Regions from separate parts of the Brevibacillus sp. HB2.2 genome, predicted to be linked through region 3. Evidence: riboswitches for the same ligand, from Rfam matches in the RefSeq annotation. Region 3 holds a riboswitch; each other region holds the start of a gene.

Region 1 (7,681 bases), on a different contig from region 3:
AGGCTGCGGCTGCCATGGAGTTCTTCGGCCAGAAGGTGGAGGGCTTCACATTTACGGCGAGTAATGTGCCCGAATATATGCTGGGAGACAACGAACGAGAATACCAGGCCAAAAAAGGTGAGCGATTCATGCAGCTGACTACCGTCAACAATCGGGCAGCAGCGTTCAAGATCTCTTATCCTGAGCTACGAGAAGGTGATCCGACACTTACTATCGCAGAATTGCAGGAGAGAGCGATCTTGTTTTTAGAGCCGTATTTGGATTCACGGGTGAAGACGGTTCGTATGCAGGAGCAAGTGTATGTGATGGGCAGACAGGTTGAATTGAAATTTGTCCGAGAAATAAACGGCGTAATGGTGCCGGATCAGTATTATAAGGTCACGATCGACGGGCAGACAGGAGAAATTATCGGGGTGAAATTGACATTCCCGCATGAGCAGGAGGGCTTCGCAGATGTAGCCAAAGTGATTTCACCAGAAGAGGCGGCGCAGGTTTATCTCCAACATCATCCGCTCAGTCCTCGCTATGTCTTCCCGCTTGATAACAATTACAATAAGATTCAAGAGCAACCAGTCTTGGTCTATTCGGCAGAAATACTGAAAAACAATGGGGATGTGGATGCCATTACGGGAGAATGGCTGCCACTCCAATAATGATAGACACCAGGGGGAAACTCCTGGTGTTTTGTTTTGCATAATGCCTTCCCAGAAATTGGTTTGGCAGAATGGTTACATTTGAACCGACCGTCATTTTCCACAACGGGGCTTTTCACATCAAAAACTTGAAAAAAATCCGCTACTCGCTCGATAATGTCCTCCAAATGCTTCGAGAAAAAGATATTTTTGACCTGGCAGAGATTGATTTGGCTATACCCCCGTTGCATCATTAGCGACCGAATGGAAAAAGGCACAGTCCCTCTGCAAAATTGCATGAAGTCACTGTGCCTTATACGGGAGCATAATGGTGAACTTGGTTCCTACTCGTGGTTTACTTGATACATTGACCGTTCCGCCAATCGCATGAATGACATGATAGGAATACGTCAATCCAAGGCCGGTCCCAGTTGTTTTCGTAGAAAAGTAAATCGTTCCGAGACGGCTAATCTGTCCTGCATCCATGCCGACACCGTTATCCTTGATGACCAACAGGGCTTTGTTTCGCTCGATGAGCAAGTCCAGGGAGACTTTTCCGTCCGAAATATCCGAGCACGCCTCGATCGCATTTTTGATGAAATTCACCAACACTTGCTTGAACTCGTCTGGATTGGCCTTGATCGTCACAGGTCTCTCAAAGTCTTGCAGCGTAAGCTCCACGTTATGCATATTGGCAAAGGGGAGCATCACCTCGCGGATGGCATGCAAATGCTCGCTAAGATTAATGATCTCATGTCGTTCCTTGAGCGGCTTGGAAATCGCAAGGTACTCGGTCAAAATGGCTTCTGTGCGTTGAACTTCATCGAGACTGATGCGAATGTATTGATCGACTTTTACCAAATTTTCCGGACATTCCTGTATTAATTTCAAAAAGCCTTTGACTGCTGTCAGCGGATTGCGAACCTCGTGTGCAAGCGATGCAGCAACATGGCTCATCGTCTGGATTTTTTCGTTTTGCGCGTGGCGGATAAACAGCTCCTTATCCGAAACGCATTTGCTGAAAAGCGACATTAATAACCAGAGGCCGAAAAAGTTTTGAATAGGAATCGCTATGGTGTAGTAAACGAGGTGTTGGGTTACATACGTGGGAAAAAAGTAATAAGTAGTCCCTAAAGCAACCGTAGAAAAAATCGCACTCGTCATAAAAAGATACAGTGTTTTCCGATAACTGGCTTTGTAGTGTCGATACAAAAAGAGTGACAAGACAAAATTGACTGTAAGGATCAGCAAGGCAACCCATGTTCCTTCGCCACCAAGGTAGTACCGATAAACCAAGGCTTCAATCAGAAGGAGCAAGGCAATCTCGATTCCGCCATAAACTAGTCCGAAAAATATGATGACATGTCGGATATCAAAAAACATGCCATTCGTGACACTTGGGGCGAAGGTCATCGCGAGAAACATGCAGGCTGAGCTGGTGATGGCAATAAAGGAACGGCTGTAGTTCCTCATTTTGTCACGGTAATAAATGTTGAAAAACACAAACGGGATAATGGCGAAAAACCATTGAAGAATAACTTCTTTTAATAGACTCATGTAGCATCCCCATCGCAAATATTTGCTAGGCTTGTATCAATCTACGATAATTCGACAAGACACAACAAAATCCCTCTTGATGTTACAGAAGAAACTGGAATATTTATCAAGAAAATTCTTTCGGTAAACCTAGTTGACAGATAGGTAATTGCCAGATTATATTCTGTATATACTTATACAAACGTTTTGAAAATAGAAACTACTCTTATCAAGAGAAGGCTGAGGGAATGGCCCTATGAAGCCCGGCAACCTAGCACGAGAGAATCCGTTCTTTCGAGCCAAGGTGCTAACTCCAACAGGTAGAATACCTGACAGATAAGAGGCGAGAATCTTGTCGATTTTTGTCCTCTTTCTCTGTGAAAGAGGATTTTTTGCTTTTCTCAAAAGTTTTGTAAAAGAAAAAAGGGGGAGCATCTCAATGAAAAAGAAACTCGGTCTGATCACATCACTTGTTTTGGTAGCTTCTGTTCTCGTGACGGCATGCGGCAGTGGGGCAACAACAGGAACCGGCAGCACAAACGGCGGTGCTTCCGGAGAGAAGGCAAAGAGAATCGCACTGATCATGCGCCAAAACGTAGGGACGTTCTCCGCTCAATACATCAATGGCGTGAAGAAAGAGGTGGAGAAAAACGGGGGCGAGTTGACCGTATTCAACGCAGATACTGATCTGGCAAAAATGGCGTCCAACCTCGATGCTGCTGTGAACCAAAGGTTTGATGGCATTCTGATCGACCATGGTACGGCAGAAGCGTTGCAGCAGGGCACGCAAAAGGCCGTGGATAAAAAAATCCCGGTTGTCCTGTTTGATACAGACATCAACATTCCGGGTGTGCCAGTTGTGGCGCAGGATGACAACAAGTTGGCAGAGCTGAGCCTGGAAAAGCTGGCGGCAGATACAAACGGCAAAGGCAACATCGTAAAAGTTTGGGTAGCTGGCTTTGCGCCAATGGAAAAACGCCAAGTGACGTACGAAGCTTTCCAGAAGAAATACCCGGACTTGAAAGAAATTGCGGCATTCGGTTCTGCTACCAACAATACGGCTCTCGATACACAAACGCAGATGGAAGCGATCTTGAAAAAGTATCCGAATAAAGGCGACATCACAGCAGTATGGGCAGCTTGGGATGAATTTGCCAAAGGGGCGACACGTGCCATCCAACAAGCAGGACGTACGGAAATCAAAGTATACTCCATCGATTTGAGCGATGAGGATCTGCAAATGATCCAGGCAGAAAACTCTCCGTGGGCAGCGACGGCAGCGGTAGACCCATCCAATATCGGACGCATCCATGCCCAAACCGTGTTCCAAAAAATCAAAGGCGAGCAAGTGCCAGACAACGTGAAGCTGAACCCAGTGCTGGTGAAACAAGAAGACCTGCCGAAGGATAAAAAAGTAACGATGGGCGACCTGTCCCAATACGTACAAGAGTGGGGCAAGTAAGAACCAAATTGGCTTTTCCCGTTGAGCTGTATCCGTCAACGGGATTTTTCCTTATAGAGGTGGGAACACGCAGGTTAACAGGAGGTGTGAAAAATGTCCACATTGCAGATGAAAGGGATGGAGAAGCAGTTTTCTGGGGTTCCTGCCCTGCGATCCGTCGATTTTGAGGTGCGCGCAGGAGAGGTTCACGCACTGCTCGGAGCCAATGGTGCGGGAAAGAGTACCCTGATGAAAATTCTCACGGGAGCGTATCAGGCAGATGGCGGTACGATCACCATCGATGGACAGGCCGTGTCGATTCAATCTCCGCAGGACGCCAAAGCACAGGGCATTCAATGTGTATATCAGGAAGTAGACACCGCCTTGATCCCGTATTTGAGTGTCGCCGAAAACATACTGGCGGACCAGCTCGTCCAGGCGAAAACCAAGGGGCTGATCAACTGGCAGAGCTTGTACAACGAAACGGAGCAGATTTTAAAAAACTTCGGCTTTTCCATTCCGGTGAGGATGCTCGTCGAAGAATGTACGCTGTCGGAAAAGCAATTGATTTTGATTGCACGGGCGACCGTTCAAAAGGCAAAGTACGTCATTTTCGATGAACCGACAGCGCCGTTGAGCACGAAGGAGAGCGAACGGCTGTTTCAAATCATTGCGCAGTTGAAAAAAGCTGGAGTCGGGATCATTTATATCTCCCATCGCCTGCCGGAAATCTTTGAAATCTGTGACCGGATCACCATCATGCGCGATGGACAGCATGTTGTGACCACAGAGACGGCGAAGACCAATATGGACGAAGTGATTGCGAACATGCTGGGCAAAAGCTTCGACGAGGAGTTCCCGAAGCTTGCTGTGCCGATTGGCGAAACGTTTTTTGAGGCGTCTGGTGTGGCTGGCGGCAAGGTACACGGAGTCGACTTGCAGGTTCGCGAGGGAGAAATCGTGGGTGTCGTCGGTCTGGTTGGGGCAGGGAAGACTGAGCTCGCTCGATTGCTCTTCGGTGCGGATGAGGCAAAGGCTGGAGCTGTTCGATTGCATGGAACACGTATCCAACTGCGCTCGCCAAAAGACGCCGTCGATGCCGGAATCGTTCTCGTCCCGGAGGAGAGGCGCAAAGAAGGGATTTTCGTAGAGGAGTCCGTGCAGAACAACCTGTCTGTCGCCTCGTTGAAAAAGAAGTCCTGGCTCGGTTTTATCAAAAGAGGGGCGGAAGCGGCTAACGCAAGAGAGCTGGTGCAGCGCCTTGGTGTAAAAACAGCCGACATCAAGCAGCTGGTCGGTTTTCTCAGCGGCGGAAACCAGCAAAAAGTCGCGATAGGGAAATGGCTGGATACAAACGCTCACCTCTTTATGTTTGACGAGCCGACAAAAGGGGTGGATATTGGCGCGAAAAGCGATATTTACCGCCTGATCGGAAATCTTGCCGAGCAGAAAAAGGGCGTCCTGTATTTCTCCTGTGAGTTTCAGGAGGTCATCGGGATCGCAGACCGGATTCTCGTCATGTTCGAGGGCAAGATCGTGAAGGAATTGAGTCGCGAGGAAGCAACACAAGAGCTGATTATGTACTACGCAAGCGGAGGTGAGTAACGTGGCAGATAAAAAGTTTAGCTTGTTTGATTTTGTTTACAAATACGGAACGGTTGCAGTCATCGTCATTGTCATGTTGTTATTCAGTCTGACCAACCCGTATTTCTTCACGTACGACAACCTGACGGACATTCTTCGCTCCATCTCGATTGTGACATTTGTCGCGATAGGCGTTACGTTCTCGCTGATTGTCGGAGGCTTTGATTTGTCTGTAGGATCGACGGTTTCATTGACCACGGTCGTTTCTGCTTCGATGATGGTTTGGTACGAACAAGGAGTCTTCACGACTTTGGTTGTTCCCATTGCACTCAGCTTGCTCGTCGGGCTGGTCAACGCTTTTCTGGTCGTGAAAATCCGCATTCCTGATTTGCTGGCTACTCTGGCGATGCTCTACATCGTCAACGGCATTCATATGACGTATTCCCAAGGCTACTCGATCTACGCAAACATGCCGATGCAGGACGGCTCGCAGGCTCCGGGAAAATTCCAGGAATGGTTCTTGTGGCTGGGCCAAGGAGAAATTCTCTCCGTTCCTGTTCCGGTTATCCTGACCTTTTTACTTGTCGCGATCACGCATGTGTACCTGACCTATACGAGACAAGGGCGGATGCTGTACATGACAGGTGGTAATTTGGAAGCAGCCCGTCTGTCGGGGATTCCTGTGAATCGCTATCGTACCTTGGCTTATGTGCTTTCTGCTCTTTTTGCGGGCTTGGGCGGGATGCTCTTGGCAGCGCGAATCGGTACCGGGCAGGTGAGTAGCGGCGGCTCCATGCTGATGGATGCAGTCGCGGCTGCTTTTGTAGGCTTCTCCGTATTCGGTGCAGGAAAGCCAAACGTTTTTGGTACATTTGTGGGCGCCATTCTGATCGGGGTGCTGCTCAACGGCATGACGATGCTCAATCTGCCGTATTACGCGTACGATATTATTAAGGGGACGGTTTTGGCGCTTGCACTGGCTGTGACCTATTATCAATTGCGGAGAAAACGAAACGCTTAGAATAGAAACGTTCTTCTCATCTTCCTACTATTCCCTTCTCTTTTTTGAAGCTAAGTATTGTTCTTACGCAAGTGAGACAAATGCGAAAGCAATTTCAAATAAAGAGAAGGGATGTTGTTTTTATCGGCTTACATCCGCACGTACAGAGCGGTATAAATATGTGGACACTATAACAAATCAGCAGGGTCGATGACTTCACGCCCGAACGTAACGCACAGTTGAAACTGCAGATACTCTTTCCCGTAGAAAGAAAAGAAGGGAGAGGGTGTATCTGTTTTTTGTTGGATTAACGCTTTGCATGATCGCATGGATTGCGGGAGGCGTATTTCTGTATCAAGGGGATTATGTGACAGGAGGAGTCTTGCTCATACTTGGTCTTCTCGTTTTCATTAGCATGATCCTCTATTATTCGACAAACCGGAAAAAGCGTAAAAATGGTTCGCCAGATTGCAGCTATCTTCCCGTTGATTGTCCGGATTGTGATACACCAGATTGCGATTGCAAGCCAGATTGAGGGAGCTGATGATGATCAATACGCAGTGGATTCCCTGTCATCGACGAGCAGATCGTTCCTTTTCTATCGGTGGTAAGAAAATGCCCCTATGTGCCAGGTGTGTTTCGATCCTAGTTGGATACCTGCCGGCGCCTGTTTTTGCAGGAATGCATATCGTGACCTCTTACTATTTGATTGGACTGCTTTTATTGCCCATGCTGATTGATGGCTTTACCCAACATTGGAAGTGGCGAACAAGCAATAACAAGCTGCGTTTTTTCACAGGATTCAGTTTTGGAATCGGACAGTCTTTGCTCATTTCGAATGTTGTTTGGTTTTTGGTAGAGAGACTGGGGTGAAGCTAGATAAGGGTCACAGAGGGTGCTTCTGGGGTTCTTTGTTTTTTCAACAGGTTGCGATTGGCAATGAAAAATGTTCCAATGTAGAGGAATCATTACATTCGTAGACAGGAGGGCAACATATGTCGATTCAAAATGAACATGATTTGATTTGTTTGAAACGGATCGGTAGCATTGTGGCAGAAGCACGGGAGACGATGCTCAAAGCAGTGCGGGCGGGCGTGACAACAAAAGAACTCGACCGGATTGGCGGAGAGATCTTGGCAAAGTACGGAGCGCGGTCTGCACCGAATATTACGTATGATTTTCCAGGGCATACATGCATCAGTGTCAATCACATTGTTGCGCATGGCATCCCTGATGATACAGTTCTGCAAAATGGCGATATCATCAATATTGACGTCTCGGCGGAGCTGGATGGTTATTTTGCCGATACAGGTGCTTCAATTGTTGTAGGGGAAGGTGAGCCTGAGAAGCAATCCTTATGCGAATGCGCAGAGGAGTCGCTGTACAAGGCATTGGATGCAGCAAAGGCGGGATCAAAGCTAAGCCAAATTGGTCGCATTGTTCACCAGGAGGCCAGGAAAAAGGGCTTTACAGTCGTCAAAAACCTTA
Region 2 (7,681 bases), on a different contig from region 3:
CATGACTATTTGGAGCAACTTCCGGAAAAGCAGAAACAGGTCATTTTGTTGTCTGCCATGCAGTTTTCCTACGCGGAAATGGCAGAGGTGCTCGGTATCGATCTGGCAGACGTCAAGCGTTCCTTGTTTCGGGGACGACAAAAGATGCGGCAGTTGTGGAGGGAGGAAATCCGGTGATGAACAAGGATGAGAATCATCGCGAGCAAAGGTTGCTTGCTTATTTGCGTGGAGAAATGACGGCAGAGGATTCGAAACAATTCGAGGAAGAAATAGCCGCTGACGAAGAGTACGCACAGCGGTTGGAAAGGCTTTTGTTGGGGGAAGAAACAGAAGAGGACAACGCGAAAACCAAACAGTCTGAAACACTGTCAGCTGAAAAACAGCGTGCCATTGTTCGCCGGGGGAAATGGAAAAATCGGTTGTCCAACGCAGGATTCACCATAGGGCTTCCCTTTCTGGCCGGAGTTGTGTTGCTGATTCTGAATGGCTGGGTGGGATCGCTGATGCATGAAGATCTGTTCCGCGTTGCAAAGTCGATGGTCAATTTTACTCAGCCAGGTGTGAGAGTGGGGGGGAGTGGTTCACAGGTCGGATTGCTGTACGGAAACATCAGCATGGAACTAAGCGAGCGGGTTGGGGGAGAGGAAAAAAATGCGGGTCGTTTTGAGAGTACGAATGTGCTGTGGAATGTGAATGCCAAGCCGCAATGGACGAACGGGGTCAGGGAGCAAAAGTTGTTTTTCCGTTATCCGGCAGAGGAGGAAACGGAGGATACCATGTCTCTCACCTCAGCTGCCTGGACGACAATGGAGAAGCTGCCCGAAGGAACGGTTTCGCAGCTTGCGATATCCTTTGACCACTTTCTGACGTACGAGGAGTATTATAAGCTGGTTACCCGCCATGTTACCTCTTCAGGTCAAGATACAGTCTGGCTTGCAATAGATACAGGGGTAGAGCTCAAGCAAGCTGAAAGCGGAGATGTGCTTTTTGGTTCCGGGGAAGTGTGGGGATTTGCCCAGCGAGAAATGGATTACGGTGGTGTATATAAAAAAGGGGCTGGGGACAGAGTAATCGCAAACTATCTGGAGGAGATGAGTTATTTGTCAGAGCAAGAGGAACTGGCTCGTGATATCGGAAAATCCTTACTCCCTGGCAGAGATATACAGATTGCAGAGCGATACAGTCACATACAGAAATACGGGGTTCGCATTTACGGAGCCGTCCTCACCGGACCTACGAAAGAACTGCTGAAGCTCAAGGCAGAAAAGTCGATAACAGCAGCGTTTTTAGGCAAGGTAGACTGGTGGAATTGGGAGCGACCTGCGGCATCCGGAACACAATACAGCTACTGATAGCAAGGTGCGAATTTTTGCACAAAAGGGTGTTGACATCGTGGAAGCGTTGGTTGTATGATTCAAACTAAATCAAAAACCGAATACGTTTTGGATACCTTATCCAGAGAAGGTGGAGGGACTGGCCCGATGATACCCGGCAACCGACATGACGCCATTTAGACGCGAGAAAGCGACTGATTAACAGGCGACATGCACGGTGCTAATTCCTGCAGAAACAAAAGTGGTCTGGAAGATAAGGGGGACATCAACACGGTTCTTACACGTGACGACAGCGACCTCTTTTCTTCGGGAAAAGAGGTCTTTTTTGCTCTCATGACACAAACAAAACAAGTAGAGATAGAGGAAAAATAAGTAGAGGGGAGTTTTGGAATCATGGCATATCGCGCATTGACTGAACAGGAAGCAGTGGAGTACGTAAAAGGAATACCGGGTCTTTTTAGCGAAGGAGCAGAGCTGACCAGCCGAGAAATCGGGGATGGCAACCTCAATCTGGTTTTTGACATTCAAGAGCCAGCAACCGGTAAGAGCGTCATTGTCAAGCAAGCACTGCCTTTTGCCCGCGTTGTGGGGGAATCTTGGCCGCTTACGATTGATCGGGCTCGCATCGAGAGCGAGGCACTCCGGATTCAGCACAAATACGTTCCAGACCTGGTGCCACAGGTGTATCATTTCGATGGGGAACTTGCGTTGACCGTCATGGAAAACGTTGGGGACCATATCATCATGCGCAAAGGGTTGATCGAAGGAAAGCGGTATCCGCTATTTGCGAAGCAGATTGGCCGTTTTCTCGCGCAAACGTTATTCTTCACATCCGATCTGGGCGCACATCCATACGATAAAAAAACGCTAGTCGGAACATTCATAAATCCAGAATTATGCAAAATAACAGAAGATCTCGTCTTTACCGATCCGTATGAAAATGCGCCTACCAACGACTTCAACCCGTTGATCCGCCGCGAAGTCGAGGCGATCTGGAACAACAGGCCGCTGAAGCTGGAAATCGCCAAGCTGAAATACGATTTCCTTACGCGATCGGAGGCGCTGCTGCATGGTGACTTGCATACTGGAAGTATTTTCATCACGGAAAACAGCCTAAAGGCAATCGATCCAGAGTTCGCTTACTACGGCCCAATCGGCTTTGACATTGGAGCGATTATTGCCAATCTGCTGCTCAACTACGCAGGACAGCACGGTCTGCAAAAAGATCAAGGAGAACGGGAAGCATACCGCGAATACTTACTGGAAACAGTCGAGGATGTCTGGAATGAATTCGTTTCACAATTCGTTCAACTCTGGCACAAGCACGCCAAAGAGCGCAGCGCCCATGTCGAAGGACTGTGGCAAAGCTACGTGAAGCGCCTGATTCAGGATACAGCAGGCTATGCCGGATGCAAAATCTTGCGTCGTGTCATTGGCTTGGCAGGCGTAGCGGACCTGAATGCCATCGAAGACGACCAGACTCGCGCAGAAGCAGAGCGTCTGGCTCTCTCGATTGGAGAAGCGCTGATTCTCGGTCGCGGCGGCATCGAGGAATCGACAGATATCACGGACATCGTACGCACAATAACTGAACGCTACTACCAGGAGGCTACAGCAGTATGACAACCAGCACTCAATTGGCACCTGTAAAGTGGGAGAATGACGCATTGGTCTTGCTTGACCAGACGCGTCTGCCAGTAGAAACGATTTATTTGAACTTGACCACCTCCGAGCAAGTATGGGGTTCCATCCGACGCTTGGAAGTACGTGGCGCACCAGCCATTGGCATGGCGGCAGCTTACGGGCTCTACCTGGGCATTCGTGGAAGTGAAGCGAGTAACTACGACGAGTTTTGGCAGGAATTGAACCAGCAGGCAGACTACCTGGGCTCTTCCCGTCCGACAGCGGTGAATCTGTTCTGGGCGTTGGATCGCATCAAGGCTCGTGTTGAAAAAGCAAGCGGTGCGTCGATTGCCGAGTTGAAGGCGGCAGTACTCGATGAAGCATTGGCGATTCAAAAGGAAGACGCTGAAGTATGCCGAACCATCGGGGAGCATCTGCTCACTCTGTTGCATGATGGTATGGGAATTCTCACGCACTGTAACCCAGGGGCATTGGCTACAGCAGCGTACGGCACGGCTACTGCTCCCTTTTATTTGGCAAAGGAACGCGGTTGGAACCTGAAGGTGTACGCGGATGAAACCCGTCCTGTTCTTCAAGGCGCTCGTCTTACTGCATTCGAATTGCAGCAAGCAGGAATTGATGTGACGCTGATCTGCGACAACATGGCGGCGATGGTCATGTCCCAAGGAAAAGTAGAGGCTGTCATCGTGGGGACAGACCGCGTAGCAGCGAACGGCGATGTCGCCAACAAAATCGGTACCTATGGGGTAGCGGTATTGGCAAAAGCTCACGGCATTCCTTTTTACGTGGCAGCTCCTTTGTCCTCCGTCGATTTGGACACACCGACAGGCGCAGATATTCCGATTGAAGAGCGTCCAGCCGAGGAAATTACCCATGGCTTGGGCAAACAGGTAGCTCCAGACGATATCAAGGTGTACAATCCTGCGTTCGATGTAACGCCTGCGAAGTACATTACAGCGATCGTTACCGAGACAGGCATTTTCAAGCCGGAAGAGATCGGCAATAGCAAAAAATAAAAGACATTTTTATATGCGTTCGCCTATTGTTGCTGGCGGGCGCTTTTTGCTCATTTTGGCGTTTTCTAGTAAAATATCCAAGAAAAGGGGAGATTCGTATGCAAACGATCCAACAGATAGCAATCAATGAAGATACGTACTTGAAGCAATTAGAATTAGCCGATGCTGAGCAGTTATTTTTGCTTACGGATTCGAACCGGGAGAATCTTATGGAATGGCTGCCGTGGCTGAATTATACGAAGAAGGTAGAGGATTCTCGCCAATTCATCCAAGCGACGATTCATCAGTACAACGATAATCGCGGCATCCACTACGGTATTTGGTACCAAGGACGTCTGGCTGGTACAGTCGGCGTACATACAGTGGATTGGATCAACAAAAAGACGTCCATTGGCTATTGGCTGGGTGCGCAATTTCAGGGAAAGGGCCTGATGACAGAAGCAGTGGCGACCTACTTGGACGTGTTAATCTTTGGATCATGGGATTTGGAAAAAGTAACGATTCAGGCTGCTACGGAAAACTACAAGAGCAGATCGATCCCGGAACGATTAGGGTTTCAACTGGAAGGGATACTTCGCCGGAATGAATTCCTTTACGATCATTACGTGGATCATGCCACTTACAGCCTGCTAAAAGAGGAATGGCTTGACTGGAAAACCGATAAAAAATCTTAGATTGAACTGTATGCATTGATTGACAATGAAAATTCTGTAAATTACGATGGTGAAGACAGATCAAGAGGGCTGCGCGTGATTCGCAAGCCCTTTTTTAGTCGTGCTGTTAGGTCTAAATAAATAGAGGTGATTTACATGCAGACACTTCGGCAATTATCTTGGTTTTTTCGTGCCTATTGGAAGCGATACGTCATTGGAATCTCTGTGCTGTTTGTCATCGATGTTCTCATGCTATGGCCGCCGAAATTAATCGGGGATACGGTCGATTCGATTCGCAACAGTTCCCTGACGGACGCTGACTTGACGCAAACAGTGGTCATCTTGCTCGTATTGGGTGTGAGCTTGTATGGGTTGCGGTTTCTTTGGCGGTACTTGTTAAATGGGGGAGCCTTGATTCTGGAAAGAACGCTACGTGAGCGACTGTTTGCCCATTTGACCAGAATGACCCCGTCGTTTTTTCATCGCAAGCGCAGTGGTGATCTGATGGCCGTGGCTACCAACGACATTCCCGCCATTGAACAAACGGCGAGTACAGGGGTGCTTACGCTTGTCGATGCGTTGTTCATGACCGTGTTAACGCTAGGCGTCATGGTGACCGCGATTGATTGGAAGCTGACGCTGGCTGCGCTGATCCCGATGCCGTTTTTGGCTTGGTCAACGGCGTACTATGGAAAGTTGCTGCATGATCGCTTTTACTTGGCACAGGAAGCCTTCGGAGAGATGAATGATCATGTTCAACAATCCGTATCGGGCGTTCGGGTATTGAGAGCATTTGTTCAGGAAAAGGCCGATATCGAGGCATATCGCCGGGTGAGTGAAAAAACGTTGGAGCGAAATGTGAGCGTTTCGCGGATCGACGCCTTGTTCGAGCCGACGATCGCGATTATTATTGGCTTCAGCTTTTTGATCGGGCTGGGCTATGGCACGTATTTGGTGTTCACTAGCGCTATCTCCTTAGGGGATTTGGTTGCGTTCAATTTGTACCTGGGACTTTTAATTTGGCCGATGTTCGCTTTTGGTTGGCTGGTTAATGTGTTGCAACGTGGTGGTGCCTCCCACAAACGTTTTACAGAGCTAATGGTGGAGCAGCCAGATGTGACGGAGGCAGCGAATCCAGTCACGAGCCAAATCGCCAATACCGTAGAAGCACGCCATTTTTCCTTTACGTATCCGGGCACTGACAAGCCAGCACTCACCGACATCTCGTTTCGTTTGGGTGAAGGAGAGACGCTTGGGATTGTCGGGAGGACGGGAAGCGGCAAGTCGACGTTGTGCCGTGCCTTGTTGCATCAATATCAGATGAAGGAACAAGTCCTGTTTATCGGGGGCATCCCAATTGAAGGACTCGCGTTCGATACGCTGCGGGAAAAAATCGGCTATGTGCCCCAGGAGCATTTGCTGTTCTCACGGACGATTGCCGAAAATGTTGCATTCGGGAAACCACAAGCGACGACCGAGGAAGTGATGCATGCGCTGGAGCTTGCGGAGATGAAGAGAGATTTGGCCCAATTCAGAGAGGGCTTGCAAACCATGGTTGGGGAGAAGGGGGTCACCCTCTCTGGGGGGCAAAAACAGCGCATTTCCATCGCACGCGCTCTTTTGATGGATGCGGGGATTCTGATTCTCGACGATTCACTATCGGCAGTGGATGCGCGGACGGAGGAGAGTATCCTTCGTCATCTGCGACAGGAGCGCGCGGATAAAACGACCATTATTACTGCTCATCGTCTCTCTGCCGTACAGCACGCTCAACTGATTCTCGTGCTAGATGAGGGGCAGATCGTCGAGCGGGGGACACATGACGAGCTGATGCAGCGCAACGGCTGGTATGCAGAGCAGTACCGTCGTCAGCAAATGGAGCAGGATGTGGCTGGTTGAGAGAGGGGGAAAACGTTTCATGAGCAAACAAAATGTATGGGGGCGTTTGACCGAGTACGCCAGGCCATTTCAAAAGCAAATACTAGGCGCATTGTTCCTGCTCTTGCTGGGAACGAGTGCAGAGCTAGCGGGGCCTTTTTTAGCCAAGGTCATGATTGATAATCACATCCTGGCGATCCAAAAGCCTTGGTATCAGCTGGACGAAGTGCCACCACAAGCAGCGGGGCAAGTCGCCTCAGTAAACGGTACGAACTATATTCGTGAAGATGTCGCTGCAAAGACAGGACTTGCTTTGGACAGGAGCAATCAAAAAGAAGTAACTGTGCTGACAGAAGGCACGACTTATTACTTGGTTTCTGGCAAGGTGAATCCAAATACGGAGAAGAAATTCACCCCGATTGCGCCAGAAAACGGCAGGGAACTCTTCGAGGTAACAACGAAGGATCCATCAGGTCAAAAGATGTCCTCCACAGGGATTCGGCTAACCGCAGAGGAAGTCAAGGGGATGTACCAAGGGGATGTTCTGCCTATTGTCTGGCTGTCCGTAGGTTATGGGGCACTGATTTTGCTCTCAGCTGGATTCAATTACGTCCAGATTTTGTGGCTACAAAAAATCGCACAGCGCATCATTCAGCAAATGCGGATGAAGCTGTTTATCCATTTGCAAAAGCTCCCGGTTGCCTTTTTTGACAAAACGCCAGTAGGTGCGCTTGTCTCCCGTGTGAGCAATGATACAGAAGCCATCCGTGAGCTGTATGTAAGTGTGCTCGCCACATTTGTACAGAACGGTCTTTATTTGATTGGAATCTTGATCGCACTCTACCTCTTGCAGCCTGAGCTCGCCCTCTTCTGCTTTTTGACAGTGCCAGTGCTCGTACTGTTAGTCTACGTGTATCAAAGGTACAGCTCTCGCTACTATGCAGTGATTCGCGCGAAGCTCGGTGATATGAACACAACGATCAATGAAATGATCCAGAACATGACGATTGTGCAGGCTTTTCGTCGGGAGAAAGGTGTACAAAAGGAGTTTGCTGATGTAAGCGAAGACTACTTCAAGGTGCGGATGAAAGAAATCAATCTTGAATCTTTGCTTTTGCGCCCAGCGGTAGATTTGATCTGGAAAATTTCCTTGACC
Region 3 (7,681 bases):
TTCACGTACCATCGAACGCGCCAAAGAAATCGCGGACAAGTACCATGCTCCATTCGCCTATAGCAGCCTAGAAGAAATGGTTACAAGCAAAAATATCGACGCGGTCTATATTGCAAGCCCCAACTCCTGCCACGCGGAACAAGCGATCCAGTGCATGGAAGCGGGGCTGCACGTATTGTGTGAAAAACCCCTGGCTTCTAATGCGATTGAGGTAGAAGAAATGATCGAGGCAGCGAAAAGAAATGACGTGCTGCTCATGGAAGCTGTCAAATCTACACTGTTGCCGAATTTTTTTGCGATACAAGACAACCTGCACAAGCTGGGAAAAGTACGACGTTATATTGCTAGCAATTGCCAATATTCTTCGCGCTATGACGCCTACCGCGAAGGGAAGGTTTTACGTGCTTTTGATCCTGCTTTTTCAAACGGAGCCTTGATGGACATTGGTATTTATTGTCTTTATCCGTTACTCATCCTTTTTGGCAAACCAGACGTGATCAAAGCAGAAGGAATCGTGCTTGATTCTGGAGTGGACGGAGAAGGCAGTATGTTGTTGAAGTATCGAGAGATGGATGCCATCATTAGCTTCTCGAAAATTACGACCTCCTATCAGCCAGCAGAAATTCAAGGGGAGGACGCAACGATGGTGATCGATCGAATCAACCATCTCAAAGAAGTGGACATTCGTTACAGGGACGGTCGAACCGAGCAAGTAGCAAGGCCGCAGACCCCGAAGACCATGCATTATGAAATAAGAGAATTCCTACACTTGGCGAAGATCGGGGCCAGACAATCTGCAACGAATTCGCATGAAGTTTCCAAAATGGCCATGCAGGTCATGGATGAAGCGAGAAGGCAGATGGGGATTGTTTTTCCAGCGGATCGAAAAAAACAGTAGGCAAAAGGGAGGGCGTTTGGGATGAAAATGTATGATGTGACCGCCACCGTGTACGAAGGAATGACGGTGTATAAAAACAAGCCTGAAAAGCAGCCGAAAATACGTACCGCTACCAACGGTTATGTAACAGAATCGAGAATCGACATGGACCTCCACACGGGTACCCATGTGGATGCTCCCCTGCACATGGTCAATGCTGGTGATACATTTGAGAGTATTTCCTTGGAGAAGCTAGTGGGCAAGTGTAAAGTTCTTGATCTCACAGCGGTCGAGGACAGGATCACTCGCGCTGACTTGGAGAGCTTCGATCTTGAGCGAGGAGATTTTGTCCTGTTTAAAACGAAAAACTCTTTTGAAGAGGCGTTCTCCTTTGAATTTATCTTTCTGTCTGAAGAAGGGGCGGAATATGTAAGTGAGTTGGGGGTTCGTGGCATTGGTACCGATGCACTTGGAATCGAACGCAGCCAGGAAGGTCACCCCACACATAAAAAATTGTTTGCGGCGGGAGTCATTGTCGTGGAAGGCTTGCGGCTAGCAGAGGTCCCGCCAGGCGAGTATTTTCTGGTAGCTGCACCACTCAAGCTGGTTGGCACAGATGCAGCCCCGGCAAGGGTCCTATTGTTTGAAGGTTTACATAGTAACTTGTCTATTGAAACTGAATGACGAGGAGTGGGAAACATATGCTCAGACGACCAGAGCGCGATGAATACGCTGCTTATTTTGACTATTACATGGGTCTTGTACCGGAGGGGGAGTTCCAAACGATCCTCACGCAGCAAGGAGAGAGGATCGTCGCGTTATTTTCGTCCCTTGCCCCCGAGCAAATTGATTATCGGTATGCGCCAGGCAAATGGACGGTTAAAGAGGTGTTGGGTCATCTCATCGATGCAGAACGCATCATGAGCTACCGCTTGCTGAGAATCGCAAGAGGAGATCAGACACCCCTCGTCGGATTTGATGAGAATGCTTTTGTTGAACACGGGTGTTTTCAGCTAAGAGACCTGTCTGATTTACTGGAAGAGTATAAGGCTGTCCGTGCTTCCACCATCGCTTTGGTGCGAGGGATCTCTCCAGAAGCGTGGTTGCGTACAGGACTTGCCAACGGAAACAAGCTATCTGCAAGGACATTGGCCTATGTGATTGCTGGACATGAAGCTCATCACACTCGCATTTTGAAAGAGCGGTATTTGGGGTAAGGTAAAATCTGAAGGTAGCAGTGAAAATAGACAATTTCATAGGTGGAAACAGGTTCCTTAGGGCGTAACCAACTCGCCACAAGGATAATAGGGAAGCTCGGTGCAAATCCGACACGGTCCCGCCACTGTAAGAGGGGAGTCAGCGTCCAACAAGCCACTGGTCTATCAAAATAGACGGGGAAGGCGACGCTAGGCGATGAACCCATAGTCAGGAGACCTGCCTGTTTCGACAACACTGATAGACCTACGGGAGATAGGGAGGTGTTAGAGATGGCTTGCGAAAAACAGCGAGTGGACATGTATGCCCCTCCTTTTCTGGCATTTTCTAACGATCATTACGGTCGAGCGGAAAATGCTCTTTTTATTTTGGGCAGAATAATAGAAAAGGAGGGCGAGCAATGATGCAACTTTTTATTTGCCAATGGTGCGGATATGTTGTGGAAAAAGAGCAGCTTGAGGAATGCCAGGAGGGCGTGTTTCATTGTGCTTGCTGCAGTATGGAAGAGGTAGAAAGCCTGTTCACCCACAAATGAAATCCTTGCCAAATCAGCTTGCAATCAGAAAAGAAAGAATTTTGTTGACGCTTGCCTTGGAATTTCTTAGAATAAAGCTCAACAGCATAAATGGTTCTTATCCAGAGAGGTGGAGGGTCTGGCCCGATGAAGCCCGGCAACCGTTGCATATTGCAACAAGGTGCCAATTCCTGCGAGACGTTTCGTCTCGAAAGATAAGAAGCGGGTTACTCTATTAGTAGATCAACCTTCTTCTTAGCGAAGAAGGTTTTTTTAATTTCATATTTTCTTTATCCAGAGAGGTGGAGGGACTGGCCCGATGAAGCCCGGCAACCGTCACGTATATTTTGTGACAAGGTGCCAATTCCTGCAGGACATATACGTGTCCTGGGAGATAAGGAGGGGGAGCATTAGCTGCTATCAAGCCTTCTTCTTATCGAAGATGGCTTTTCTTTTTATCTAAAATTCGGAGTATGGGGTGGTCAGGATGAGTGCAGAAGTAGTACGTGTGGGATTATTGGGATTGGGGACAGTGGGTGGGGGCGTAATCAAAACGATCCGTTCACAACAGGAGAAGCTGGCTTCTCGTCTGGGAAAACGAATTGAGATCGTCAAGGCATTGGTGCGTGACTCGGAAAAAGAGCGGGCGGTTCATGTCGACCCGGCTTTACTGACGACAGATTTTGAGGATGTATTGAGAAGCGATGTGGATATTGTGGTGGAGGTCATGGGCGGTGTAGAACCTACCTATGACTACGTACGTGCTTTGATCGAAAAGGGCTGCCATGTGGTAACCGCCAACAAAGAACTCCTGGCGAAAAAAGGAACAGAGCTAGTCGATTTGGCAAATCAGCATCAAGTGCATCTTGCCTATGAAGCGAGTGTGGCTGGGGGTATCCCGATCTTGAGTGTGCTCCGGCAGTTCCTGCGTACGAACGATATCCAAGGCGTTCGCGGTATTCTCAACGGAACAACGAACTTCATTTTGACGAAAATGGAAGCAGAGCAGCTCTCCTACCAGGAGGTGCTCAAGCAAGCACAGGAGCTGGGCTATGCGGAAGCAGACCCTCGTTCGGATGTAGAAGGCTTTGATGCTATGTACAAATTGTATATCCTGGCACAGCTTGTTTATGGGGAATCGCTGCCTTTAGCGGATGTTGTTCGCAAAGGAATTGCAGATTTGTCTGCAGGTCACATTCGGATTGCAAGCGACTTAGGGTACCGGATTAAGCTGATCGCGCAGGCTTATCAAGCCGAAAAAGGCATTCGCCTATCTGTTGAACCAACCATGCTTCCGCTGAGCCATCCGTTGGCGCAAATCCACGATGCGTTTAATGCTGTCCAGCTATCCGGCAACATCGTGGGAGACTTGTTGTTTACAGGAAGAGGGGCAGGAGAGCTCCCAACAGCAAGTGCAGTCGTGGAGGATTTGGCCTATTTATTGACACAGCCATTCACACCGCATCCTACCTGGAAAGAAAAAACGGCTGACAAAGCTGGAGGCACGGTGGATTCGGCAGAACACGTCCTATGTTATCTGGAGGGCTCATGTCATACTGCGACGCCAGATCGTGTCTTGCATTTCCTTCAGCAGGCAGGAGTGAACGTGCATAAACTAAAAGTTCAATTCGATTTGGGGGGCGTCTTGCGCGCAGGGTTGATTGTGACGGGAATCAGTGAACAGCATGAGTCCTTATTGAAAAATGATTTTGGCTTAGAAGTGCGCTGCTTCCCTATTCTTGAATCTGCGTAAACGGCTTCTTTTATCAGGGAGCAGTCTCCACTGCCTTTACACGTGGCTGCACACGCCCGTCACTTTGTATGTCGACATGCTCAGAAATGGATTCAATGCGCTTTAATAGGGCAGCTCCGTTGCTTTCATTCATGGGTACAGCCTGTCCCAATTCTGCATGATAGGGAAGCATCGTCAGCTCACAATCACCACTTTTGGAGCAGTTTGCTTGCAGGACCATTGTTTCCCAAGTCTTGGGTTCGTTTGATCGTGTGAAAATGAAATTGCCAAGACTATACGCAATCCATTTGTCGTTGTATCGTTCAAAGCCTTGCAGTACGTGGGGATGACCGCCGACAACCAAATCTGCACCAGCATCGATGTAGGCACGAGACAGCTCCTTTTGATGATCGACAGGATAATCGGAGCGTTCTTTGCCCCAGTGTGCAATCACCACCACGAGATCCGCTTGGCTGTTCGCATCCTGAATCGCTTTCACTGCTAGTGTAGGATCATAGGAAGCGGCCATACCTGGTTGGGAATTCCCTGCAAACCAGCTCGTTTCGGGAATGACCCTGCTGAAGCCGAGAATCGCAATCTTGATGCCGTTCTTTTCTAGGAAAACAGGTGAATAGGCGCGGCTGGCATCCTTACCGGCACCGACGTATTTTATTCGGTTTTCGTCTAAAGCGTCAAAGGTATCCAGCAATCCCGGAATGCCTTGGTCCATGGAGTGGTTATTGGCCAGATTCACCACATCAATTCCAGCGTTTTTCATGGCAGGAACAGCAAGTGGCGATGATTTGTAAACATACTCCTTGTTTTGAGCAGCAACACCTGTGGCGGTAATCGGCGTCTCCAAATTGGCAATGGTGATATCATCTTGCAAAAAGAGCGAGCTTACATGTTTGTATGGGTAGTCATAGCTGTTTGCAAGTAAGGTTTTCTCAACGTTTCCTGACATCATAATGTCACCGACAAAGGTGAGCTGCACGGAAGACTTTTGGTTCGCGGTATTATCAGGAGCAGGCTGGGTGTTCGGGTTGGCATGTTCTCTATCCATGGCAGTTTGGAATAGGTAGTAGGTTCCGACGACGAAGATGGCCAACACGCTAAAGAGGAGCGTGTTCTTTCCCACACGTGCCCATTTTCTGCGTGAGCGCTTGCGCCGAGCATGTATCCGGCTTGATCTGTTCTCGTTCATTTTTCCCCCTTGTCTTTCTATCCTTACATAAATGAATTTTGATATCCTATAAGTAATACGAAAAAGGGGAGAAAAAAGGTGCAATTAACTTTTGATCATTTGGTTCATTTTGTACATCGGACTCCTCAGGAAGCAGCAGAGCAATTTTGCCAAGCGGGTTTTCATGCGGTAGCTGGAGGGCGTCATGCGTCTTGGGGGACATGGAATAGCCTTAGTTATTTCGGGCTTTCCTATGTTGAGTTTTTGGCGGTTGAACACCCTGAGCTTGCTCGACAATCAGAGAATCCGCTCATACGTCAAAGCATCGAAGATGAGGCAAAGGGAGAAGGATTTGGCCAGATTGCGCTTCGGACCAACGAGATGGATGCGTGGGCAGAGCGCTTGCGAAGCCAAGGCTTGCAGGTTACGGGACCTGTTGCGGGAAGTCGTACACGTGAGGATGGCACGACGCTTCGATGGCGGATGTTGTTCCTCGAAGATGCTGAGAGTACTCTTCTCCCACCCTTTCTCATTGAATGGTCGCAAACCGATGCAGAGAGAAGAGAGGATTTGACTAACCGCGGCATCATTGGCGCACATCCGAATGGTGCTGCCCAACTCAAGTCTGTAGGGTATGCCGTGACGGATCTGGAAGAAGCAACAGCATGTTGGCAAAGCTGGTTTGGGTGGGAGAAGAGCGAAGTATTCCACGATAAAGAACTGGGGGCTATCTGCCAAGCGTTTGAACTTCCGGGTGGAAATGTAGTACTTTGCCAACCGACTGAGGAGGGAATGGCGCAGACTGCATGGAAAAAACGCGGGCAAAGACCGTTTTTTGCGAGGCTGACAGGAGGGGGCAAGGATAGCGAGTATAAGATTGGTGGAGGATCTTACTTTCTAGCAGAGCTGGAATAGTTATTTAGAACCAGGGGTGGTATGAATGAAGTTGACACCACCCCTTGTAGATCGTTTAATCAGCATTTCCCTTCGACTCTCGTAAAAGTACATGTGGAACAAGACGAATATAGAATAGTTCCCCAATCAGCTCTACAATGGTTTGCGTGACGATGACAGCAGACACTACCCCGTTTAGAGGTTCAGGTAGCGCCAGTGCAAAAGGAAGAACGACAAGAGAGTTTCGGGTTCCTGCACTAAAGATAAGAGCCCGCCCTGCTCCAGTATCTAAACGGAATATACGAGAAACGATACATGCAATAATCGGTGCTATGGCCATAAAGGCTACATAGATGGGAATCACTTGGCTAATAAAATGAAAAGAGGTATATAGTTTAGAGATTTGAGAGGCAACAACAATAAAAAGGGTGAGTGCCATAAAAGGCACAGGAAGCCATGCTGTAGCATCAAGAAAACGTTCTCCGTATGGTTGGCGTCTAGACCACCATTGCGTAAGGAGAGCAAGTACCAGTGGAGCAACAATAAGACCAAAAAATGCTTCGAAAAACGGTCCGACACTCACAATTTCCGCCGATGTCTTGCCCATAAAAAGCCCTAGATAAATAGGTAATAAAAGCATTTGGGTAACAAAGAGTATAGGGGTTGAAACCAGAACAAGCTTCTCGTTCCCTCTCCCAAGTTGTGTAAAGACGATAACATAATCAATGCAGGGAGTAAGCAAAACGAGAAGTACACCTAATCGTATTGCTGGATCGTTTGGAAGGAAATGGGTCAACCCCCAAACAAGGATAGGTATCGCTATGTAATTCGTAACAAGCAGTGCATAAATGAACTTTCGATTCGATAATGCCTCTTTTAAACGAAAAAACGGTATTTGGGCAAACATCGCATACAGTAAGATGGCAAGTATGAACGATATCATGCTATCTAAGCTCTCACTGGATGCTGGCCATAACAAGCCTACTCCAGCGGCAATCAGTAGTACGAAAGCATAGAGCCATACTTGATTCTTTTCCAATTCTTCTCTTGAAATCACTTCCTGCACTTCCCCTTCCTAACACGAACCCGTATTTTTCAATCTTCTCCAAGCATTCTGACCATGTAAGACATAGCGACGTTGCCCGTTTTTACGCTCCAGGGCAGGGAGCAAACCAAAAACCACCTCGAAAGGGAGGTGGTTTTTTTGCTAGGTGCCAAACGTCTTTTTGGTTAAATTCCGGTACATCACCAGCATCGCGATACGCC
Region 4 (7,681 bases), on a different contig from region 3:
CGGCCTGTTTTTTCATAAATGAACGGCTTGATCACTTCATTAATCTGTGACTTCAGCTCAGACCATTCCTTGATTTTCTTATCCAATGCTTCTTGCAGACGCCCACGAACGAGCTGTGTCGCTTCCTGAATCAAGGATTCCGAACCGCGTACGTATACGAACCCGCGGCTCACGATATCTGGGCCCGTCAAAATTTTGAAGTTCTTCATATCCAGGCTGACAACTACAACCATCAAGCCATCCTCTGCCAAATGCTTGCGATCGCGCAGAACGATATTGCCGACGTCGCCAACACCACTTCCATCAATGAGGACAATCCCTGCTTGTACTTTGCTGAGCCACGCTTTTTCGCGGTTGCAATTCAGCACTTCGCCGTTGTCCATAATAAAGATGTTGCTCTCCTCGATCCCAACCTGTTGGGCCAGCTTGGAGTGAGTCTTGAGCATCCGGTATTCCCCGTGAATCGGGATGAAATATTTCGGACGAATGAAGTTGAGCATGAGCTTCAATTCTTCACTGCTGCCATGTCCAGATGCGTGGATGTCAAACGCATGACTCAATACTACGTTGGCACCTGCACGGTACAGCTTGTCTATCGTGCGACTGACGTTGATTGTGTTCCCAGGAATCGGGGATGCGGAAATGATAACCGTATCTTCTGGATAAATGGAAACAGTACGGTGCGATCCGGAAGCAATTCGGGTCAACGCTGCCATCGGCTCACCTTGACTACCCGTGCAAATAATAAGCACTTGGTTGTCCGCGTAGTTGTCGATGTGCTTAATATCAATCAACATGCCCTCTGGCATTTGGATGTAACCCAGCTCTTGTCCAATCAAGAAAACCTTTTCCATACTGCGGCCAATAACCGCCACTTTGCGATTGCACTGCTCGGCAGCGTCTACCACCTGTTGCAGGCGATGCACGTTGGAAGCAAAGGTAGCCAGGATGATGCGTCCACGCGCTTTGCGTACCACATCGAGAATCCCTTCCCCTACCGTTCTCTCCGACATCGTAAATCCAGGACGCTCACTGTTCGTACTGTCGGACAAAAGCGCCAAGACGTCTCCACTCGCACCAATGCGTGCAATTTTTCCGTACTCTGTTGTTTGTCCGACTGGTGTCATGTCAAACTTGAAGTCACCCGTGTGAATGACCATTCCCTCTGGTGTATAGAGCACAACTCCCAGGGAATCCGGAATACTGTGGTTCGTACGGAAGAATGTCGCCTTCAGCTTGGCAAAAGGAATTTCCGTATCTTCCGAAATTGGAATCAGCTTCACTTCATTTTGCAAACGGTGCTCTTCCAGCTTCGCCTTGACCAAGCCCAGGGTCAGACGACCACCGTAGATCGGCACCTTAATTTGCCGTAAAATATAAGGAATCGCACCAATGTGATCCTCATGTCCGTGCGTTAACAAAAGTGCTTTGATCTTGTGCTGGTTATCCTTCAGATAAGAAATATCCGGGATAACCAGATCAATACCAAACATTTCATTCTCGGGGAATTTCACCCCGCAGTCAATGATGATGATTTCGTCCTCATACTCGACGCAGTACATATTTTTTCCGATCTCGCCGAGGCCGCCCATCGCGAAAATCTTAACGTCGCTCAATCTCTTTCCTCCTAACATCGTCGTGCATGATTATGGGAATCCGAACCAAGCATGCCATTCTTATTATATCACAACGTAAGACGTTCGTTTCACCCAGTCTTGTCTATTCCACACATTCATCTTCGGTCAATAATCGAATACTGATACTCCAAATCGGCAACTCGTTCATCGGTAACGGCACTAGCTCTCGCCCAGAAATCGTGCTTCGCATAAGAATCGCCCGTCCATACCTCCGTTATTTCTCCTGAAGCGAGCTTTAACGGTATGGCCTCGACCTCTTTTAATACGTTGCCGCTTTTGTTTTTCAATCGCAGCTTTAGATCGATCTCCACCGGCTGGTCCGACTGATTTCGTACCAGGATGAGACTTGAATACGGATACCCGACACAATTTTTGGTACACTCTTGTCTGCTGTATACGAGGGCGAGATCAATAGGCTTCTCGTTGTCCATCTTGGACTCTTTCCACTGGTCTTTTGCTTTTTGTACGACGATCACGTACTCCGCTTTCTTCAAAAAGGGACCCATCCCTAAAAAGGCAGCAGCAAAAAAACTAAACAAACCAAAAGCTGTGCATAGAAAAACGAGGTTCATCTTCCAAAACTGTTTTCTCATCGTGATCAAAAAGCCAATATACAGGAGAATACAAACAAACACTAACAGGATACAAAAGTATAAAAAGACCTCCAAATCAGACTCCGTAGGTAACACCGGAATGCCATACTTCACTTGCCAATATACATTCGCGGCAAAGCAGCCTCCGTAAATCAATACGACTGAAGCAATCGTCAGCCCCCATTTTTTCCAGAAAGGAGGCTTTTGAAAAATCGCCGTAAGAACCCCCACCAAAACAGGAACGCCAAATAAGGGAATGAGCAAGTAATGCATCGAAAACCTCCCGCACTTCATTGTCATTATTTTCTACGAATGATATTCCGAAAAGTCTTCAAAATACATGGCAAATCATTCGAAAAAGAGAGGGAATAGCAAGTGCAAACAGCTCGTCGCCTATTTCGCTATCGGAACATGATGCCCCTTCTCTCCACCGTCCTTTTCCTGCTCATCTTTCAGCCGTTCCCTACCTATGCCCAGCCTCCCTATGCAAAATGGGGCAGGCTCGCGATGCAGGAAACGATGAAGCGATATCCAAACGCTCAAATTGTGGATTACCTGCATGTCGGACGAAAACAAAAAACGCCCACCACGTCAGAAGAGACGTTTAAGCTCTTGCTTCAAGAAAGCAATCGCAGGTGGGCGTTACTCGTTCATATTGAATTCGTGAATCAAACAGAAGAGGTCGTAAACATCTTCTATGAGGAGACCCGCTAGTCAGCGAGCTGTACCATCTCTTTCATCATGACTTCCAGTTCCATGTTAGCTGCCATCCCGTACGCGCGACGCATGTTTCCCTCTCCATCCACAAGGAACATGCGAGCCGTGTGGGAATAAGAACCATCTGGCTCCTTAATGACCATCAGACCAAAATCCTTCGTTACTTTCTCTACAGCCTGAGCGTCCCCACGCAGGAACTTCCAGCCACTCTGATCTGCCTTGAACTTGGCTGCATACTCCTGCAAGACTTCCGGTGTATCGTTATCAGGGTCAAAGGAAATGGAAACAAACTCCACTTTGTCTCCGAACAGTCCCTTTTCCTTCAACTGATCTTGCAGCTTGGCCATGTTAAACGTAGTCGCCGGACAAATATCCGGGCACTTGGTAAACATAAACTCTACCAGTCGTACCTTGCCAGCACTTGAATGAAATGTATAGGTTGTTCCGTCACTGTTGTCTAAGGTGAAGTCTGCAATCGGCTTCAATACCTCGATCTTCTCTTTTGTCATGTAATTATAACCAAATACTCCGACGATAGCTAAAATGATAATACCAGCTAACACAGGAAACCAATGTTTCTTCATTGCAGATTCCTGCTGCAATTGTGCTCCTTCACTCATCGGTTGCTTCCTCCCTGCTTGTCCCATGTGTGATGCCTCCTGATTACACACGGGAGGCATTCACACTGTTTCTATCTCGTTTATTGTTCCACTTCACCTGGCCATGCGAGCATGCCGCCAACCATATTCGCCACGTCATACCCTTGTGCACTCAAATACTCTGTAGCTGTATTGCTTCTGGCACCACTGCGGCAAACCATCACAATCGGAATGTTCTTATCCAGCTCATCGATACGATGTGGCAAAAAGCCAAGTGGGATCAGCTTTGCCTCTTTAATGTGACCTGCATTCCACTCATCCACTTCACGTACATCAATGACTTGCAGTTCCTCTTTGGCTTCCAGCTTTTCCAACAGCTCTTGTGGTGTCATTTCCTTTACTCCATGGCTCATCGCTATTTATCCTCCTATATGTACGATCAGATCAGTTGTAACCACCTCCATGATATCACACGCTTTTTTACTTTTCTAACGCGAGGAGCACTTGGCTTCACCCTGCATTGATGCTCCCTATTTTCTACCATTATCTCCTATTTCGCTGCGGCAGTAGCCACACGGGATGTGAACAGCTTGAGACAAAACCGTTACAAATTAATGGCATGAGTAAGCCACCTTCATTCATATATACATAAAAACCTCCCTGATAACTGTATATTCCACATTGACAGCACGGATTTATTTTCATACAATTACGACAACAATTATTTTCATCAAGAGCGGTGGAGGGACAGGCCCTACGAAGCCCGGCAACCAGCAGACTAGCTGCATGGTGCCAATTCCTGCAGAATCCAGTGATTCTGAGAGATGAACACAAGCCCGTGCATGATCGGAGCCTTCTTCTTCTCAGGAGAATGCTCCGTTTTTTTATTCGCTGATTCCCTTATAGTAAAAGGAGAGATGGACATGTCCGATCAACAACAATGGAAGCCAGAAACACTTGCGGTACACGGTGGGCAGGAGGTTGACCCTGTAACAGGCTCACGTGCTGTTCCGATCTATCAGACGACCTCCTATGTTTTCCGCGATACGGAGCAGGCAGCCAACCTGTTTGGCCTAAAAGAGTTTGGGAACATCTATACACGCATCATGAATCCCACACAGGATGTATTCGAGAAGCGTGTTGCTCTGCTCGAAGGTGGTGTTGGTGCACTCGCGACCGCATCCGGGCAGGCTGCCATTACATTCGCCATCTTAAATATTGCACATGCGGGTGACGAGATTGTCGCTTCCAGCAGCCTCTACGGCGGTACCTACAACCTGTTCGCCCACACTCTTCCCCGCCTCGGTATCAAGGTTCATTTTGCAGATCAATCCAATCCAGAAAATTTCCGGGCCTATATCAATGAAAAGACAAAAGCCGTGTTTTGCGAGACAATCGGCAACCCGCGTATTGATGTCGCTGATATCGAGGCGATCGCCAATATCGCTCACGAGAATGGTGTGCCGTTGATCGTGGACAACACCTTTGCGACTCCGATTTTGTGCCGTCCTTTTGAGCACGGGGCTGATATCGTCGTGCACTCCACCACCAAATTCATCGGCGGCCACGGAACAGCAATTGGCGGTATCATCGTAGACTCAGGAAAATTCGACTGGAACAACGGAAAATTCCCAGGTCTGACTACTCCAGATCCAAGCTACCATGGCGTCGTCTATACAGAAGCAGTCGGTCCGCTTGCCTATATTATCAAGGCACGTGTCCAGCTCCAGCGCGATATCGGAGCAGCAGTCGCTCCGATTAACTCCTTCTTGTTCCTGCAAGGATTAGAAACTCTGCATCTGCGCATCGAGCGGCATAGCCAGAACGCCTTGGCAGTAGCCCAGTTTCTCGCCAATCACTCTGCCGTAGAGTGGGTGAGTTATCCGGGATTGGAGTCAGACTCCCAGCGTGAATTGGCCCAAAAATATTTGCCAAAAGGTGCTGGCGCGATCCTGACCTTTGGCATTCGCGGTGGCGTTGAGGCAGGAAAAACATTAATCGAGTCAGTGAAGCTGTTCTCCCATCTCGCAAATGTCGGAGATTCCAAGTCACTTATCATTCATCCAGCGAGCACAACACATCAGCAGATGACAGAAGAGGAGCAGGCAGCAGCCGGAGTGACCCCGGGACTTATACGTCTCTCAGTCGGCACAGAAGCGATCGACGATATCCTCGCTGATCTGGAGCAAGCACTACAGCGTGCGTTGCAATTATCCACGGTCGGCTAACTATATCTTTACAGAAAGAAGAATCACATGATCTCTTTGGCTAGAGATTTGTGATTCTTCTTTTCCTTTTCTCATTTCGTTCGAAAAATATTGAATTTAAAATTCGTATTTTATAAAATACATAATTATGTACAAATTCTGGAAGGATGATCACATGAAGATTTTGAACATTGGCAGTGAACGAACAACCTATCGGGTTGAGCTCTCGTATTCTCCTTTATTCGAAGCTGCCTTGGGAATCGCTGCCGCTACCTACGACCAATTGCATCACACGATGGAGCACCCTCCTGCCTACTGGCATCAACTGTTGGACGAGCTATCACCTTCTGTACGGCAAGAGGTCGAATATGCGAAGAAGCACAACACGTGGAAGACGCTTTTGCAACTACTTGATCTTTGCCCTTTCGCTGATCTGGATTCCTTTCTCTCGTATGTCAGAGAGCTCTCAATCGAACAACTCCGATACGAAGCCCTTCCTTATCTCGGTGAAAATAGGCAGGAAGCACGGCGGAAGGCTGCACAAGGAAGCAAGGATGATTGCGCCGCTTTGCAGGAAGCGTGCAGCGCACATCTCTTTTTTGAATCGTATATCGAACATATTACTTCCGTTGATGGAGAAGTGCTGCGGGGCCATATTCTCGGATTGATGGAAGGCTGGTATACCACTCACATCAAGCCACATGAGGAAAAAATCGTTCGCATGCTAGAACGGGATTGGTCGCAAAAACAAAGCAAGCTAGGAAAGCTCAACCCCGAAGCCTTTGTGGAGTATACGACGGGATCTAGCTACCTCCCAGAGCCTGCCGTGACACGCGTACTGCTGATTCCGCAAGCGATCTACCGCCCGTGGACCGTACAGGCCGATGCTGTCGGTACGAAGATTTTTTATTACCCTGTTGCCGACGAAAATTTGCACGATGCTGTAGATCCTTATCAGCCACCCCCATCACTGGTGCAAGCCTTAAAAGCACTCGGAGATGAGCACAGGCTACGCATGGTCAAAATGCTCGCGGAAAAAGACCTGAGCCTGCAAGAGATAACCGATCAACTCTCAATGGCGAAATCGACAGTACACCATCACCTATCCATGCTGCGGTCTGCCCATCTAGTTGAAACAGCAGGCTCCCGTTACAGACTCCGCCGTCATACGCTGGACAAGCTACCCCTGTTATGGGATGAATTCCTGGACAGGAGCACCCCATGAGCCAAACCGCTGTACAAGCCTCTGTCTGGCAGCAGCGTTCTTATCGCTGGATTGTTTTCGGTCAGCTCATTTCAGAACTCGGCGCCTCACTCGGTACCCTCGCCAATAGCTGGTTAATCTATCAGGCAACAGGCTCACAAGGTGCGGTCGGACAGATGTGGCTGCTGTATTTCGTGCCGTCGCTCGCCATTCAGTTGGTAGCCGGACCGTACATCGACCGATTCGACAAGAAGCGTGTCATGCTTTTTTCTCAATGGATGCGAGCGGCTGTCTTTTGTTTGTCCTTTGCGGTCATTACTTCCGGGACAGAATCGCTCTGGCCGCTGTATTTTACAGCCTTAATCAACGGTCTCGTTCAACCGCTGTATGTGCCAGCCAGCCAGTCGCTCCTCCCTGCTCTGGTCAAAAGAGAGCAGCTCCTCCAAGCCAATGCCTATTTGGATAGTGTCCTGCGCATTGCCTTGATTACAGGTCCGCCATTGGCTGGGATTCTCGTGGCGAGTATCGGCGGTGAGTCTGTACTCGCATTGGTCGCGATCAGCTATGCGCTCAGCGGTTTCTTTCTGGTTCTTTGTCCACTCGCCCCAGCGGATACCGCCAACAAGAAGCAGTCGTGGTACGTCATGTTTAAGGCTGGTCTTGCGGTTTTTTGGCAGAAGCCCCTTCTACTCTGGCTCGGTCTGTACTCGGCTCTCGTCCAATT

Evidence for each region. A riboswitch is a leader RNA that binds a small molecule or an ion and turns the genes downstream of it on or off. The one in region 3 is predicted to bind S-adenosylmethionine.
Region 1: linked by a shared signal. The riboswitch ahead of HP401_RS04485 (sugar ABC transporter substrate-binding protein) and the one ahead of HP401_RS08285 (homoserine dehydrogenase) in region 3 are both predicted to bind S-adenosylmethionine.
Region 2: linked by a shared signal. The riboswitch ahead of mtnK (S-methyl-5-thioribose kinase) and the one ahead of HP401_RS08285 (homoserine dehydrogenase) in region 3 are both predicted to bind S-adenosylmethionine.
Region 4: linked by a shared signal. The riboswitch ahead of HP401_RS28065 (homocysteine synthase) and the one ahead of HP401_RS08285 (homoserine dehydrogenase) in region 3 are both predicted to bind S-adenosylmethionine.

What each region holds. Positions count from the first base shown of each region.
Region 1 is NZ_JABSUV010000004.1:185,230-192,910, forward strand. Features, by position in the region: gene HP401_RS04470 (hypothetical protein) at 1-653, shown strand, start outside; partial or broken gene HP401_RS04475 (YetF domain-containing protein) at 713-871, shown strand; gene HP401_RS04480 (ATP-binding protein) at 936-2,189, opposite strand; SAM riboswitch class I at 2,392-2,511, shown strand; gene HP401_RS04485 (sugar ABC transporter substrate-binding protein) at 2,608-3,630, shown strand; gene HP401_RS04490 (sugar ABC transporter ATP-binding protein) at 3,724-5,214, shown strand; gene HP401_RS04495 (ABC transporter permease) at 5,216-6,214, shown strand; gene HP401_RS04500 (hypothetical protein) at 6,480-6,728, shown strand; gene HP401_RS04505 (DUF2085 domain-containing protein) at 6,737-7,066, shown strand; gene map (type I methionyl aminopeptidase) at 7,189-7,681, shown strand, end outside.
Region 2 is NZ_JABSUV010000010.1:126,906-134,586, reverse strand. Features, by position in the region: gene HP401_RS09740 (sigma-70 family RNA polymerase sigma factor) at 1-177, shown strand, start outside; gene HP401_RS09735 (anti-sigma factor) at 177-1,352, shown strand; SAM riboswitch class I at 1,449-1,594, shown strand; gene mtnK (S-methyl-5-thioribose kinase) at 1,728-2,957, shown strand; gene mtnA (S-methyl-5-thioribose-1-phosphate isomerase) at 2,954-3,994, shown strand; gene HP401_RS09720 (GNAT family N-acetyltransferase) at 4,093-4,668, shown strand; gene HP401_RS09715 (ABC transporter ATP-binding protein) at 4,804-6,546, shown strand; gene HP401_RS09710 (ABC transporter ATP-binding protein) at 6,566-7,681, shown strand, end outside.
Region 3 is NZ_JABSUV010000009.1:21,115-28,795, forward strand. Features, by position in the region: gene HP401_RS08270 (Gfo/Idh/MocA family protein) at 1-898, shown strand, start outside; gene HP401_RS08275 (cyclase family protein) at 920-1,561, shown strand; gene HP401_RS08280 (DinB family protein) at 1,579-2,094, shown strand; cobalamin riboswitch at 2,128-2,333, shown strand; gene HP401_RS30145 (hypothetical protein) at 2,493-2,627, shown strand; SAM riboswitch class I at 2,722-2,828, shown strand; SAM riboswitch class I at 2,894-3,007, shown strand; gene HP401_RS08285 (homoserine dehydrogenase) at 3,094-4,359, shown strand; gene HP401_RS08290 (CapA family protein) at 4,373-5,542, opposite strand; gene HP401_RS08295 (VOC family protein) at 5,621-6,436, shown strand; gene HP401_RS08300 (arsenic resistance protein) at 6,492-7,472, opposite strand; gene HP401_RS08305 (CcdC family protein) at 7,623-7,681, opposite strand, start outside.
Region 4 is NZ_JABSUV010000061.1:734-8,414, forward strand. Features, by position in the region: gene rnjA (ribonuclease J1) at 1-1,634, opposite strand, end outside; gene HP401_RS28045 (hypothetical protein) at 1,733-2,503, opposite strand; gene HP401_RS28050 (YqzG/YhdC family protein) at 2,606-2,944, shown strand; gene HP401_RS28055 (SCO family protein) at 2,941-3,594, opposite strand; gene HP401_RS28060 (rhodanese-like domain-containing protein) at 3,648-3,959, opposite strand; SAM riboswitch class I at 4,271-4,377, shown strand; gene HP401_RS28065 (homocysteine synthase) at 4,470-5,774, shown strand; gene HP401_RS28070 (ArsR/SmtB family transcription factor) at 5,929-6,978, shown strand; gene HP401_RS28075 (MFS transporter) at 6,975-7,681, shown strand, end outside.